4 regions of the Sporosarcina sp. FSL K6-2383 genome follow, and region 4 is predicted to be linked to each of the others. Evidence: riboswitches for the same ligand, from Rfam matches in the RefSeq annotation. Region 4 holds a riboswitch; each other region holds the start of a gene.
The links. Region 4 has a riboswitch for S-adenosylmethionine ahead of MKZ10_RS16105 (methionine ABC transporter ATP-binding protein). Riboswitches for the same ligand answer to the same signal wherever they lie in the genome.
Positions count from the first base shown of each region.

Region 1: another riboswitch for S-adenosylmethionine. It lies ahead of MKZ10_RS01970 (cyclase family protein); the one in region 4 lies ahead of MKZ10_RS16105 (methionine ABC transporter ATP-binding protein).
Region 2: another riboswitch for S-adenosylmethionine. It lies ahead of MKZ10_RS18155 (methionine biosynthesis PLP-dependent protein); the one in region 4 lies ahead of MKZ10_RS16105 (methionine ABC transporter ATP-binding protein).
Region 3: another riboswitch for S-adenosylmethionine. It lies ahead of MKZ10_RS18175 (bifunctional homocysteine S-methyltransferase/methylenetetrahydrofolate reductase); the one in region 4 lies ahead of MKZ10_RS16105 (methionine ABC transporter ATP-binding protein).

Region 1 covers NZ_CP152017.1:360,557-364,356, reverse strand. The annotation lists gene MKZ10_RS01985 (urease accessory protein UreD) at 1-613, shown strand, start outside; gene MKZ10_RS01980 (hypothetical protein) at 649-1,041, opposite strand; gene MKZ10_RS01975 (acyl-CoA thioesterase) at 1,132-1,608, shown strand; SAM riboswitch class I at 1,711-1,823, shown strand; gene MKZ10_RS01970 (cyclase family protein) at 1,929-2,666, shown strand; gene MKZ10_RS01965 (5-methyltetrahydropteroyltriglutamate--homocysteine S-methyltransferase) at 2,907-3,800, shown strand, end outside.
Region 2 covers NZ_CP152017.1:3,593,541-3,597,340, forward strand. The annotation lists gene MKZ10_RS18145 (DoxX family membrane protein) at 1-418, opposite strand, end outside; gene MKZ10_RS18150 (AI-2E family transporter) at 723-1,751, shown strand; SAM riboswitch class I at 1,826-1,932, shown strand; gene MKZ10_RS18155 (methionine biosynthesis PLP-dependent protein) at 2,059-3,180, shown strand; gene metC (cystathionine beta-lyase) at 3,177-3,800, shown strand, end outside.
Region 3 covers NZ_CP152017.1:3,600,116-3,603,915, reverse strand. The annotation lists gene mnmH (tRNA 2-selenouridine(34) synthase MnmH) at 1-425, opposite strand, end outside; gene selD (selenide, water dikinase SelD) at 447-1,496, opposite strand; SAM riboswitch class I at 1,648-1,755, shown strand; gene MKZ10_RS18175 (bifunctional homocysteine S-methyltransferase/methylenetetrahydrofolate reductase) at 1,878-3,746, shown strand.
Region 4 covers NZ_CP152017.1:3,182,461-3,186,260, reverse strand. The annotation lists gene MKZ10_RS16125 (arsenate reductase family protein) at 1-268, shown strand, start outside; gene gcvH (glycine cleavage system protein GcvH) at 344-727, shown strand; gene MKZ10_RS16115 (toprim domain-containing protein) at 803-1,144, shown strand; gene MKZ10_RS16110 (thioredoxin family protein) at 1,349-1,648, shown strand; SAM riboswitch class I at 1,703-1,808, shown strand; gene MKZ10_RS16105 (methionine ABC transporter ATP-binding protein) at 1,932-2,957, shown strand; gene MKZ10_RS16100 (methionine ABC transporter permease) at 2,950-3,618, shown strand; gene MKZ10_RS16095 (MetQ/NlpA family ABC transporter substrate-binding protein) at 3,686-3,800, shown strand, end outside.

The sequences.
Region 1 (3,800 bases), 850 kb from region 4:
CAATGATATTACGGTGAAACTTGGGCCGGATAGTCGAGTGCGGTTGACGCAGCAATCGGCGTTGAAAATCTATCCGTCGCATACGGGGGATACTTGTCATTTTACAATTGAGGTCGACCTTGCGGAACGTTCACGTTTGGAGTGGATGCCCGAGGTGCTGATTCCGTTTGTTGACGCGAAGTTTCAAGTGAATACAACGTTGCGCGTCGCGTGTGATGCAACGGTATTATGGGGTGAAATTGTTGCGCCGGGGCGTGAAAAACGCGGTGAGATTTTTGATTATCAATCATTTCGGTCGAATTTTAAGATTTTCGTAGAGGATGAGTTAATTGCTTTTGACTCGCTACATTTTGCGCCGCGTGATGCTGAGCTAGGTGGGATTGGCCTCCTTGAAGGCGCGATGTATGTCGGCTCCATTTGGCTTGTTTCTCCGAATGTCGTTAATGTTGATGTGCGTGCATTGCAGGAAACGTTGCGAGTTGAAGAAGGGCTGAAGGCTGGCATGACGCGGCTTGAAGGGAATGCAATTCATTGTCGATGGCTCGCGGTCGATCAGTGGAAGATGCAGGAAGAGATGAAGCGTGTTTATGCGCTACTGGCGGGAATGGTGTAAGAGGACACTCCAATAGGAGATGTCCTCTTTGGATTTTACTTCGATGACTTTTTCTTATTCCATACTTTTACCAAGAAATCCATAAACCAAGTATAAAAGAACATGGATCCAACTAAGACAATGGCGACGTAAATATACTGCAAGAAGCCAGGGATCGTATGTTTTTGAACGAAACTACTTGAAAACCACATGACGACTACTAGCGCAGCAATCAGTACAATCATACCGAGTGCATATATAAACATCGTACTTCGCGGTGTATTCTGAAGCGTTTTTCGAATCGTTGTTCGAAACTTTATGGCTCTCACAAGTAGATAGAAAAATAACACAAGTGATACGTAATCACTTGCAGTAAATAGTAAAATGAAACCGATTATTAGGAAGAACCAAGTAATTCTTTCATAGTGTTTTTCGATAAAAGTCGTCATTGAAATTCCTCCAATAGGTGTATACTATATTTACGGAATAGATACGGGAAAAGTTCCCTTTATTCATAAAAAACAGGGGGAGAGAGTAATATGAAAAAAAATAGACCTATGGGCCAATCGCGCACCATCCAGACAAAGCTGGTTTTGCCGCCCGATACGAACCATCTGCAAACCATTTTTGGGGGACGAGTCCTTGCCTATATCGATGAAATTGCTGCAATTACGGCAATGAAACATTCGAATACAGCAGTCGTTACGGCTTCAATCGATTCAGTTGATTTCATGTCATCTGCGCGTGTCGGTGATGTGTTAGAGCTCGAAGCACTTGTCACATCAACTGGGCGTACATCGATGGAAGTATTTGTGTCCGTTCATTCGATGAATTTACTGACAGGTGAAACGAAATTGACGACGGAGTCATTTTTGACGATGGTTGCTATGGATGAAAATAATAAACCAACTCCTGTACTGGGAATTTATCCGGAAACAGAAATTGAAAAGAGTTTGTTTGAAACTGCGCCAGCACGCCGCGAGCATCGTAAATTACGCAGTGAAATGAAGCACTAAATCTACAACATTAGTTAGTTAATTTTAAAAATTTTATATCTTTACTGTTGACATTCTATTCAAAGGACTGTATTGTACTATTTACCAACTGAATACGTAACTTTCTTATCCAGAGAGGTGGAGGGACTGGCCCTTTGATACCTCAGCAACAGACTTTTTTAGTACTGTGCTAATTCCAGAAGCCAAGTGTAATGCTTGTAGCTTGAAGATAAGAAGAGCAAATAGCGATCATGCCAAAACCTCTTCTTTTTAGTATAGAAGAGGTTTTTTTGTTCTATCTGGAGACTAAAGTTACCTTCATAAAATAAGGAGGAATGTTTATGTCGAATGAATTAATCAATGCAATTGCGTTATTAAAACAGAAAGAGTGGGTCGATTTAACACATACTTTTGGACCCGACTCGCCCCATTTCTCAGCCTTTGATGCGGCTGAATTTACAACATTATTTGATCATGATGATGGATTTTTTGCACAGAGCTTTACATTTGCGGGACAGTACGGTACGCATATCGATGCACCCATTCACTTTGTGCGTGATACAAGATATTTGGATGAATTAGGTTTGAAAGAGTTAGTTTTACCACTCATCGTTATCGATAAATCAAAGGAATCCGCTACTAATCATGATTTTACATTAGCGGTTGAAGATATTTTAAAATTTGAAGAGCAGTATGGCCGAATTGAAGCAGGTACTTTCGTCGCGCTGCGCACAGATTGGAGCAAGCGTTGGCCGGATAATGAGGCCTTTTGTAATAAAGATGCCGACGGCAATAACCGCATACCCGGTTGGGGACTTGATGCTTTGGAGTTTTTATTCGAAGAACGACAGGTGAAAGCAGTTGGACATGAAACGTTCGATACAGATTCAGCCATCGACTTTCAAAAGAACCAAGCGTTGCTAGGCGAATATTATGTGCTAGAACAAGATACTTACCAAATAGAATTATTAACAAATTTAGATAAACTGCCTGCTAAAGGTGCAGTCATTTTCAATATCGTTCCGAAGCCAGAAAAAGCATCAGGATTCCCGGTACGCTCATTCGCGATACTGCCATAATAATGAAAAAAGGGCTGCTCACTCGTGTCCCTATTCAAACAAAGCAAGCAGATCCGCTCATTCGTGTTTCTGCTCAAGCGAACTAAACAGGGTTGCCCATTTGTGTCTCTGTCCTAACAAAACCAAGCAGGTCTGCTCATTTGAATGCCTGTCCAAAGATAAGCAAATAGGAGCGCCCATTTGCGCTCTTATCATAAAAAAATCAAAATTGACTACTAAAAATAGAAAGAAGGAATAGACATGACAACTCAATCAACTACTGTAACGAAAGCGCCATTCAGAGCGGATCACGTAGGAAGTTTACTACGTCCAGATAATTTGCACCAAGCACGTAAAGATTTTAAAGAAGGTGCGATTACAGCACAACAATTACGTGAAGTTGAAACACAGGAAATTAAACGAGTTGTCGATAAACAAATTGAAGTTGGGTTGGAGCTTGTGACGGACGGCGAGTTTAGACGTACGTGGTGGCATTTAGATTTTATGGAGCATTTAAACGGATTTGAAGGATATGTTCCTGAAAAAGGGTATACATTCGATGGTGTTGAAACGGAACGTTACGATGTTCGAAACACGGGGGAAATTTCCTTTAATCCTAATCATCCGTTCATCCAAGACTTCGTGGAATTCAATGAAATCGTGGGCGGTCGTGCAGTAGCGAAACAGACAATTCCAAGTCCGAACCAACTCTTCAATGCTGGTATTCGTGATGAAAATATTTATCCGGATATCGAGGAGTATGCGAAAGATATTATTCAAGCGTACAAAGATGCACTGAATGCATTTTATGAAGCGGGTGTACGTTATTTGCAATTGGATGATGTGTACATTGCAGGACTTTCTGCTCCGGACATCCCGTTCAACGACAGTGCGTATTCAAGGGAACAACTGATTGATCTAGCGCTCCGCGTCATTAACGGCGTGTTGGAAGGAAAGCCGGAAGATTTAGTCGTGACAACACATCTATGCCGCGGAAACTACCAATCGACGTGGGCGTTTGAAGGAAGTTATGCACTTATTGCGCCAACATTATTGGCAAAAGAAAAAGTGAATGGTTTCTTCTTGGAATATGATGACGAGCGTTCAGGAGACTTCAAGCCACTGGAGTATATTCCAAATGGCGGTGCAAAAGTT
Region 2 (3,800 bases), 410 kb from region 4:
TACTTAATGTTCCAGCTAGCAAAAAACTGACGTTCATTAATGCACCAAAAAACGCTGCAATTCCTGTTAATAATCCAAAGACCAGCCCTAGACCAACTAATAATTCACCATATGCAACTACGAATCCGAATAGTTTAGCATTTGGTAATACGGCATTTTCCAAAAATGTCGCAAACCAACCGGACACATCTCCACCTTCCTGAGACTTCGCAATGGCACCTGAAACAAATCCATTAATCGCTGCTCCGGCATTTTCACCCGTCCAAGCATCACTTCGCACTTTCCCCCAGCCAGCAGTCAACCATGCATAACCGACATAAAGTCTTATAAATAACCAAATAACCGCCGAACGCGTATCGCTGAATAAAAAACTAGACAGCGGGTTTTCCGGGATGATAATTGTGCTTTTCTTCAACATAGTATCACTCCTTCTCTTGCTTACATTATATAATAATATTAGTCGGTTTTCCATATGTTCACAGTAATGTCTTATTACATAAACCAATCTCAATTAATACGTGTCTCTCTATTTTTTTTGCAAAATGGAGGAAAATACTTTTCTAATCGTTATTTACACATATAATTGGGTAGAATATCTCTAAAAAGATGGATAACGACTGGAGTTCCCACTTGTAAAATCTACTCTTTAGGCTGATACTGTTAGTAGACGTATTACGACATAATCTTCACTCAAAATAATTAATGAGGGGTATTATCTAAATATGGAAGTGATAACTGATTTCTTTAAGAATAAAGGAGTAAAACGGGTCATTATTTTTGCTTTAATCATTTTAATTTTGTACAGCGTCAGAAGTATGATGAATTTAATTCTACTAACATTTATTTTCGCCTTTTTGATGGATCGACTTGTAGAATTTACGTTCAAGCACGTCCGCCTCAATCGAAAAGCACTCGTTCTCCTACTCTATACGACGATTGTCGGTATACTGACGGTTGGTCTAGTTAAGTATTTACCGATTATTTCACTAGAAATCAGCCAGTTAATTAAGCAGATTACAAGCTTCTCTACCCAATCCTACGATAATCCATTAATCAATTTTATTGAGTCCATCGTTTCTAGTGAAAAAATTACTGCCTATTTAGAAAATGGTTTTTCATTTCTACTAAAATCCTTTACAGATATTAGTAAAACCAGTGTTCAAGTATTGATTGCCTTAATCCTTAGCCTGTTTTTCCTTCTTGAAAAGCCAAGTTTAATTGAATTCACGAATAAATTTAAAAGTAGTAAAATTGCACCGTTCTATTATGAAATTGAATTCTTCGGGAAAAAGTTTTCGCGTACATTTGGAAAAGTAATAGAAGCTCAGTTTATTATCGCACTTGTGAATACAGTGTTATCAGTCATTATTTTGATGATACTTGGATTCCCACAAATTATTGGATTGGGCATTATGATTTTCTTCTTAGGGCTCATCCCAGTCGCAGGGGTCATTATTTCTTTAGTCCCCCTCACTATTATTGGTTTTACGATTGGCGGATACTTAACAGTCATTTACTTATTTATAGCCGTCATGGTTATCCATGCAATTGAAGCTTATATCTTAAATCCAAAACTGATGTCTTCGAAAACAGATTTACCCGTTTTTTATACGTTTATTGTGCTCATTTTTTCACAAAACTTCTTTGGCGTCTGGGGATTGATTATTGGGATTCCTGTGTTTGTGTTCCTGCTAGACATACTAGATGTTACAGATAAGACACCCACCATCAAAAAAGACAAGTCGGATTAATAATCCTCTTGTCTTTTTTTTCTCAACGTGATAGAGTTGGATAAATTAATATTTTCTAACAACTTCATATTTTATTCTTATCAAGAGAGACGTAGGGAGTGGCCCGATGATGTCTCAGCAACCAGCCTAATTAGGGTATGGTGCTAATTCCAATAGACGATAGCTGTCTTGAAGATAAGAAGATTGACTTCAATATTTTTGAGGGCCCTCTTCTTATAGAGGGTCCTCTTTTCAATTTTATTCTGCAGGGATTCCCTCTTCATTTACAGCCCGGCGTAATTTATTTCAAACGAAAAGGATGATGACAATGACAAACAAAAGTTTTGAAACACGATTAGTGCAGCTAGGAAATAACAGCGATTTGAAAACTGGGGCGGTGAACCCACCGATTTATTTATCTACAGCTTTTAAGCACAACGGACTCGGTCAATCGACTGGCTATGACTACTCACGAACCAAAAATCCAACACGCTCCATTTTAGAAGAAGGCATTGCGAACTTAGAAGGCGGAGACGCGGGTTTTGCCTGTAGTTCCGGTATGGCTGCGATTCAATTAGTGTTATCTCTATTCCGCTCAGGCGACGAATTGATTGGTCCAGAAGATATTTACGGTGGGACCTATCGTCTGCTAGACTATTATGCCGATATCTATTCGATTACGACGACGTATACAGATTATAAAGACGTTAAAGAGACTGAGAACTTGATTACAGAGAAAACAAAAGCCCTTTTTATCGAAACACCAACCAATCCTTTGATGCAGGAAATTGATATTATTCAATACGCAGAACTCGCTAAAAGGCATGGTTTGTTGCTCATTGTCGATAACACATTTTACACACCGTATTTCCAAAGACCAATTGAGCTTGGCGCTGATATTGTTTTGCATAGTGCAACGAAATATATTGGCGGTCATAATGATGTGCTTGCTGGATTGGTTGTGGCGAAGGGAGAGGAGCTTTGTACCAAACTTGGTACTAATCACAATGCGATTGGCGCGGTTTTGTCGCCTTTCGATTCATGGTTAATCGTTCGTGGATTAAAAACGCTTCATTTACGCATGAAGCAGCATGATGCCAATGCGAAAACTATTGTAGATTTCTTACAAAGTGAGCCACTTGTCAAAGATGTACTATATCCAGGAAAAGGTGGGATGCTATCCTTCCGCCTACAAGAGGGCGAATGGGTTGGACCATTTCTAGAAAACCTAAGACTCATTACATTTGCAGAAAGTCTTGGTGGTGTGGAGAGTTTCATTACCTACCCAACGACACAAACCCATGCAGATATCCCGCTGGAAGAACGACTACGCCGAGGTGTCGATGAAAAATTGTTACGCTTTTCAGTAGGAGTAGAGGATGCGGTAGACTTAATTGCCGATTTGAAACAAGTATTTGCCACATTAAAAAGCGAGGTGCCTCAACTATGAGTTCACATGAAGAACGATTGGAAACGACGATTATCCACGCATCGACACGTGGCGATTTTGAGCAAAAAACAGGTGCTGTCAACGTTCCGATTTACTTATCCTCTACATTCCATCAGGAGAGCTTTGATAAGTTCGGTCCATATGACTACAGTCGTTCGGGCAATCCAACAAGGGATGCTTTGGAAAAAACAATTGCAGCCTTGGAAGGCGGTGCGAGAGGGCTGGCATTTGCTTCTGGCATTGCTGCTATTTCCTCTGCATTCATGCTGTTGTCTGCTGATGATCATATTGTCATCACCGAGGATGTTTACGGTGGAACATTTCGTTTTGTCACTGAAGTATTGACGAAATTCCGGATTGATCATACTTTTGTAGATTTAGGCGATTTAGCAGCAGTCAAGCAAGCTATCCAACCAAATACGAAATTAATTTACATCGAAACACCTTCCAATCCACGTCTTGGCATTACGGATATTGAAGCGGTCGTCACTATTGCCAAAGCGCATGAATGCTTAACATTCCTTGATAATACATTCATGTCACCTCTTTATCAGCGTCCACTCGATCTTGGTGTGGATATTGTCCTGCACAGTGCAACGAAGTTTTTATCGGGGCATAGT
Region 3 (3,800 bases), 420 kb from region 4:
AAGGTCGGTGCGAAGTCCTCACGTTCCAACTCATGGACGACCCATTGTCGAAAAGTACGAACCCCACCTGTCAACCGAGTTGTATGGATACCCATTAAATCAAGGACAGTGGCGGCCGTTTTACTGCGAATACCGCCACGCCAACAAAATACGGTCATCGGTGTATCAATGTTTTTGAAGGCGCGGATGAAGTCGGGCAGTTTTTTCGAAAAGATTTCAAGTCCCCTATCCTTGGCGACATCTTGCCCGACCTGTTTGTATAGCGTTCCAATTTCAGCTCGTTCTTCATCATCAAAAACAGGAATATTGATGCTTCCAGGAATTGTGGCCTCATTAAATTCTTTCGGGGACCGAACATCAATAAATGTATGTGGTCCCTTTGCTTGCACAGCCAATAATTCGTCTATTGTCAAGTCTTTAAACATCTCTTTCACCTTCTAGCTAAATTATGAAACCGTGATACGACCTTTGTTGTCCTCTGTTACCTCTCCGATGATTCGTGCATCAACGCCTTGTTGCTGAAGGTCATTCAACAAGTTGGTGGCCTCATGTTCTGCTAGTGCAATGAGCAATCCACCAGAAGTGACCGCGTCGCATAAAATCCAACGATCAATTTGATCTAATGTATCTGCATACGTTACGATATCCGCTACATGAGCAAAGTTATTTTTTGTGCCTCCAGGTACTTTACCTACTGCGGCAAGTTCTTTTGTACGTGGTAAAACAGGTACTTGGTTGGCATGTATATGAATGCCAACGTTACTTGCTTTGGCCATTTCAGATGTATGTCCTAATAATCCGAAGCCTGTTACATCAGTGGCAGCATGGACATCATATGTAGCCATTGCTTCTGCAGCTGTTTTATTAAGTGTAGTCATCACTTTTGTCACTTCAACCACTTCATCTTCAGTCAATAATCCATTTTTCAATGAAGTCGTGTAAATACCAACACCAATCGGTTTTGTTAATAACAGCTTATCGCCAGGCTTAGCTCCGGCATTGGTCCGTACTTTATCGGGGTGAACGACTCCTGTAACCGCCAGTCCGAATTTCGGTTCCTGATCGTCGATGGAATGTCCGCCGACCAGTGTAACGCCAGCTTCTTTTAATTTATCACCCGCGCCGCGTAAAATGGCTGCAAGGATGTTTTTATCTAAAGTGGCAATCGGGAAAGCTACAATATTGAGTGCTGTAATTGGTTTACCACCCATCGCATAGACATCGCTAATCGCATTGGTCGCCGCAATTTGCCCGAAATCATAAGGATCATCAACAATCGGTGTGAAAAAGTCGAGCGTTTGCACCATTGCAATGTCGTCCGTTAGTTTATAAACACCTGCATCATCACTTGTATCAAGACCAACGAGTAAATTAGGATCAGGTGTTGCAGGAGGAAGACTACGCAATACTTGCGCTAAATCAGCAGGTCCAATTTTACAGCCGCAGCCGCCTTTTGTTGTGAGTGAAGTCAATTTTACTGGAATCGTATTGTCCATCGTGCATCCACCTTTCGATTGTAAACCTGTTATTAATCTTAACACAATGATGGGAAATGCTTATTATTCATCACTTCCCAAAAAGGTATTGCTAATTTTCACTAAATAGCGTATGGTTATCAATAACAGAAATTTAACTTAATAATAGTTTTTCTTATCTAGAGAGGTATAGGGACTGGCCCATTGACACCTCAGCAACCGCCATAATTGGTACGGTGCTAATTCCAGCAAGTCGAGAAATCGGCTTGATAGATGAGGAAAAGACTTAGTCAAATGTAGAGTCTTCTTCCTTTATTCAATTAAAGGAAGAGGCTTTTTTGTTTCTATATTAATTTTTAAAACAGGATAAATAAAAGGTGAAAATAGAGAGGGGATAGACAGTTGGCAAATTTACTTGAGACGATGAAAGAGCGTATTTTGATTGGTGATGGTGCGATGGGAACATTGCTGTATACAAATGGGGTAGACCGTTGTTTTGAGGAGCTAAATTTGACACATCCTGAGCAAGTGTTAAATATTCATCAAGCTTATATTCAGGCAGGGGCTGATGTGATTCAAACGAATACATACGGCGCCAACTACATAAAATTAGCACGTTATGGACTAGAGGATAATGTCGAAGAAATCAATAGGGCAGCCGTTGCTATTGCTAAAAAAGCGGCCGGGAAAAATACGTTTATTCTCGGGACGATTGGTGGCATTCATGGCTCCAAAACACTGATTGGTACAAAAGAAGAAATCGAGCAAAGCTTTAAGCAACAACTACAATGCCTGCTTGCTGAAGGTGTGGATGGCATTTTATTAGAAACCTATTATGATTTTGATGAATTAACAGCAGTGCTCAAAATTGCACGGGAAGCGACGGATATTCCAATTATTACGAATGTCTCGATGCATGAAGCAGGAGTGCTACAAAATGGCTTGGCGCTGGCAGATGCTTTGCAGCAGTTGGAAGTGATAGGTGCGGATGTTGTGGGAGTTAATTGTGGATTAGGGCCTTACCATATGTTAAAAGCTTTAGAGGAAGTCCCATTGCCGAAACATGCCTTATTGGCTGTGTACCCGAATGCTAGCTTCCCGAGCTATACGGATGGCAAATTAACGTATGAAAATGAACCCGATTATTTTGGTAAACTGGCGCTTAATTTCCGTAAGGAGGGTGTTGGTTTACTAGGAGGATGTTGTGGTACTACGCCGGCGCATATTCGCGCACTGGTAGAAGGGCTAACGAATCGGGTACATGTGCAAGATAAGCAAGTGAAAGAGCATTCAGCTCCGGTGAGTGCTACAGAATCGAAGGATTTGGATAAACCGACCTTGCTTGAAACAGTGAAAAAGCGGCATTCGATTATTGTGGAATTGGATGCGCCTAAGCATCTAAACACGGCTAAGTTTTTTGAAGGGGCACAGGCTTTGCATGATGCAGGTGTGGATGCTATTACATTGGCTGATAACTCCCTGGCATCCCCAAGAATTTGTAATGCATCAATGGGATCATTAGTGAAGCAAAATATTGGTGCAACGCCTCTTGTCCATGTGACCTGTCGAGATCGTAACCTCATCGGCTTGCAATCGCATCTTATGGGACTGCACACAATGGGCATTACTGAATTATTGGCAATCACAGGAGATCCAACGAAAATTGGTGATTTTCCTGGTGCGACATCTGTTTTCGATGTGACATCTTTTGAATTGATTCAACTCATTAAGCAATTTAATGAAGGAATCTCATGGTCAGGTAAGTCGTTACAACAAAAAACATCGTTTACAGTGGCGGCAGCCTTTAACCCAAATGTGCGTCATATCGAGCGAGCTGTACAACGAATGGAGAAAAAAATAGATGCTGGGGCTGATTACTTTATCACGCAGCCAATCTATAGCCCAGAAAAAATTATTGAATTGTATGAAGCGACAAAGCATATTCAAGCGCCGATTTATATTGGTATTATGCCATTGACGTCGTCACAAAATGCAGAGTTTCTTCACAATGAAGTGCCAGGTATTAAGCTAACAGATGAAGTCCGTGCAAGAATGGGACTATTTGCGGGAGACCGTGAACAGTCTACGCGAGAAGGTATTGCAGTGGCGAAGGAATTGATTGACGTGGCTTTGGAGCATTTCCATGGGATCTATTTAATTACGCCGTTTATGCGTTACGATATGACTGTCGATTTGACAGAGTACATTAATGAAAAAGTAGATGCAGGTGCGACGAATAAGGTCATGAGAACAGCGAGTATTGTACATTAAAATGAAAAGGTATCTTCCTTGTTCGTTGTGTGAACTGGAAGATACCTTTTTAAT
Region 4 (3,800 bases):
CAATATTGCTGAAGCTCCCCCTTCGGCAGAGGAACTAAGTAAAATCATTACAACGTCCGGACTAGAATTGAAGAAGTTTTTCAATGTCAGTGGGATGAAATACAGAGAACTTAATTTGAAAGACAAACTACCGGAAATGTCAGATGATGAGAAAATTAGTTTACTTGCATCAGATGGTATGTTGATAAAAAGGCCACTTGTTTTCGGCGATGATAAAGTGACAGTTGGATTCAAGGAAGAGGAATTTGAAAACGTTTGGACAAAGTGATTCCTTCCTTGTTTTTATGAACTAAATATGCGAATATTGAAGTGAATGAAATTATATATTTGGAGGGGTTACGGAATGAGCACACCAAAAGATCTGCGTTATTCTGAAGAGCATGAATGGGTAAAAGAAGAAGGCGGTAACTACCGTATTGGAATTACACATTTTGCACAATCTGAACTTGGCGATATCGTTTTCGTTGAACTTCCATCTGTAGGTGACGACATCAAAGCAGACGAGCCTTTCGGAAGCGTTGAATCCGTTAAGACAGTATCGGAACTTTATGCACCAATTAGCGGTAAAGTAATTGAAGTAAACGAAGGTCTAGAAGATAGCCCTGAATTCGTGAATGAATCTCCATACGAAAATGCATGGATGATTGTTGTTGAACCATCTGATGCATCTGAATTGGATGCATTAATGTCCGCTGAAGCATACGAAAAAATGACAGTCGGAGAATAATGTAATCTAACTAAACGCCGGTCTTATCACGGCGTTTTTTTGAACCATAAAAAATGAAGCGTGGGAGGATCCTTTGTGCTATATGACAGAGTGATTGTTGTTGAAGGGGGCCAAGATAGAAAACGTCTTGCACGAATTCTGGCTGAGTCCGTTGATATCATTTGTACGAACGGGACAGTTAGCTCCTATCGGCTGGAAGAATTACTGGAACCTTATGAACAACATGAGCTGTATGTCTTTGTCGATGCGGATGAATCAGGTGAGCAGATTCGAACATTAGTCAAAAGGGGATTCCCTAACGCGATTCATTTATATACAGAAAAAGTTTATAAGGAAGTGGAAACGACTCCATACAAAGTGCTTGCAACAATATTACTGGATGCAAATTTTAACATACACCCCGAATTTTTGACTTGATTCGGCAGGAAGCCCAAATTCCCTGCCGAATCAAGTCAAGCCTCCGGTGGATGTCACAAATTTTGAAGGGAGTTAATTGCAGGCAGTCTAAGTTCGCGACGTCCTGTCGCAACGACTGCATACCCACGTCCTGTGGGCACAATTCAAAATTTGGACGCAATTACGCCGAGGCGTAATTGATTATAAAAGGATGGTTTATAAACAATGGAAACATGGACACGTGAACAATGGGAAGCAACTGTGAAAGAGTCAGACGTTGCGGTATATTATCTCTATACACCGATGTGTGGGACCTGTGCTGTCGCATCGAAAATGATGGAAGTTGTGTCAGTAATGAAGCCAGACTTACCAATTGGGAAAGCGGATTTGAATTACGTACAAGACTTGGCGATGGATTATGAAATCGAAAGTGTTCCTTGCTTACTCATTCAAAAGGATGGCGTTGTGCAGCATAAAATCTATGCATTTCAGTCAGTTCCTTATCTACTTGAAAAAATAAGTTGACATAGTTTGAGAAGCTATGCTATACTTCGTTTTAACATTTAATTGAATAGGTCGCTCTTATTAAGAGAGGTGGAGGGATAGTGCCCTTTGAAGCCCGGCAACCGTCACGAAAGTGAAATGGTGCCAAATCACACAAAGCATTTGCTTTGGGAGATGAGAGATTGGACGAACGTTTATTTATGATAACGTCAAGCCTTTCTGCCCGTCTGCAGGAAGGCTTTTTTATATTTTCGGCTTTATATTATCAACATAGTGTAAAGAAAATGATCCAGAGGTGAAAGAAATGATTCATTTATCAAATATAAATAAACGATACGGTGATGGATCAGCTAGTATTACAGCTGTCAAAGATGTATCGCTTGAAATTGCTGATGGCGAGATTTTCGGAGTCATTGGTTATAGTGGGGCAGGAAAAAGTACGCTAATTCGCTTGCTGAATGGTCTTGAAATGCCTACATCTGGCACTGTGCAGATTGGGAAGTTAGAAATTTCAGCTATCAAGGGAAAAGAACTAAGGGAAGCACGACAAAAAGTAAGTATGATTTTCCAACATTTCAACTTACTATGGTCTAGAACTGTTAAAGAAAATATCGCTTTTCCGCTGGAAATCGCAGGAGTACGAAAAGTAGACCGTGAAAAGAAAGTGACAGAGCTGATTGAACTTGTAGGTTTGGCTGGTCGTGAAAATGCCTATCCATCCGAATTATCAGGCGGTCAAAAGCAGCGTGTGGGAATCGCCCGCGCGCTGGCAAATGACCCAGAAGTTCTGTTATGTGATGAAGCAACTTCAGCCCTTGATCCAGAGACAACAGATTCAATTCTCGATCTTCTAACGGGTATTAACGAACGATTAGGCTTGACGATTGTGTTGATCACACATGAAATGCACGTCATTCGTAAAATTTGCCATCGGGTTGCAGTCATGGAAGCGGGCGAAGTTGTCGAGTTGGGAGATGTCCTAGAAGTATTCCAATCACCGCAAGCGCCGATTACGAAACGATTTGTTTCTCAAATAACGGAGCCGGTAGAAGTGAAGCAGGCATTGGCGCATATTAAAGAAGAGGTATCTTCTGGTACGCTTATCAAGCTTGTATTTGTAGGGGAACGGACAGAACAGCCCGTTTTGGCAGGCCTGATACGTAAATTTGATGTAGATGTGAACATCGTTCAGGGGAATATTTCACATACGCATGGCGGGGCATACGGTTCGTTAATCCTTCAGCTTGTGGGAGATGAGGGGACCATTAAAGAAGCCATTCGTTATCTTCATGAAAAAGATGTGCAGACAGAGGTGATTAGTAATGATTGAAACCCTATTTCCGAATGTGGACTGGCCGAAAATGTGGGAAGCAACAGTTGAAACTATTTATATGACAGTATTATCTACATTTTTTACGTTAGTAATCGGATTAGTGCTAGGTGTCCTTCTGTTCCTTTCAAGCCCTGGACAGCTGTGGGCCAATAAGTTCGCCAATATTGTGACGGGGGCATTCGTCAATATTTTTAGGTCGATACCTTTTATTATATTAATTATTTTACTGATTCCCTTTACGAAGTTCCTACTAGGGACGATACGTGGACCTGATGCAGCATTGCCTGCACTTATTATTGGAGCAGCTCCTTTCTATGGAAGAATGGTATTAATTGCACTTCAGGAAATTGATAAAGGCGTCATCGAAGCTGCCAAGTCGATGGGAGCGAAAACGCGCACAATTATATTCAAAGTTCTATTACCTGAGTCGATGCCTGCGCTTGTTTCGGGCATTACTGTCACATCTATTGCACTCGTCGGCTATACGGCAATGGCGGGAATCATTGGAGCAGGTGGTCTTGGAACGCTAGCGTTTTTAGATGGATTCCAGCGCAACCGTGGAGACGTTACGCTTGCAGCAACGATTATCATCTTAATTATTGTTTTTATCATTCAATTCATTGGTGACTTCGCTGTGAAAAAATTAGACAAGCGGTAACTTACTATTGGGAACAACAGGCATTGCCTGTTTTATAAAACAACAAAGAAAAAGGGGAGTACACAACATGAAAAAGTTATTAACAGGTATTTTATTTGCAGTGCTTGTATTGGCGCTTGCGGCATGTGGAGCAAAAACAGTTGAGGACGATAAAACAACTGGAAGTGGTAGTGAAGATATAG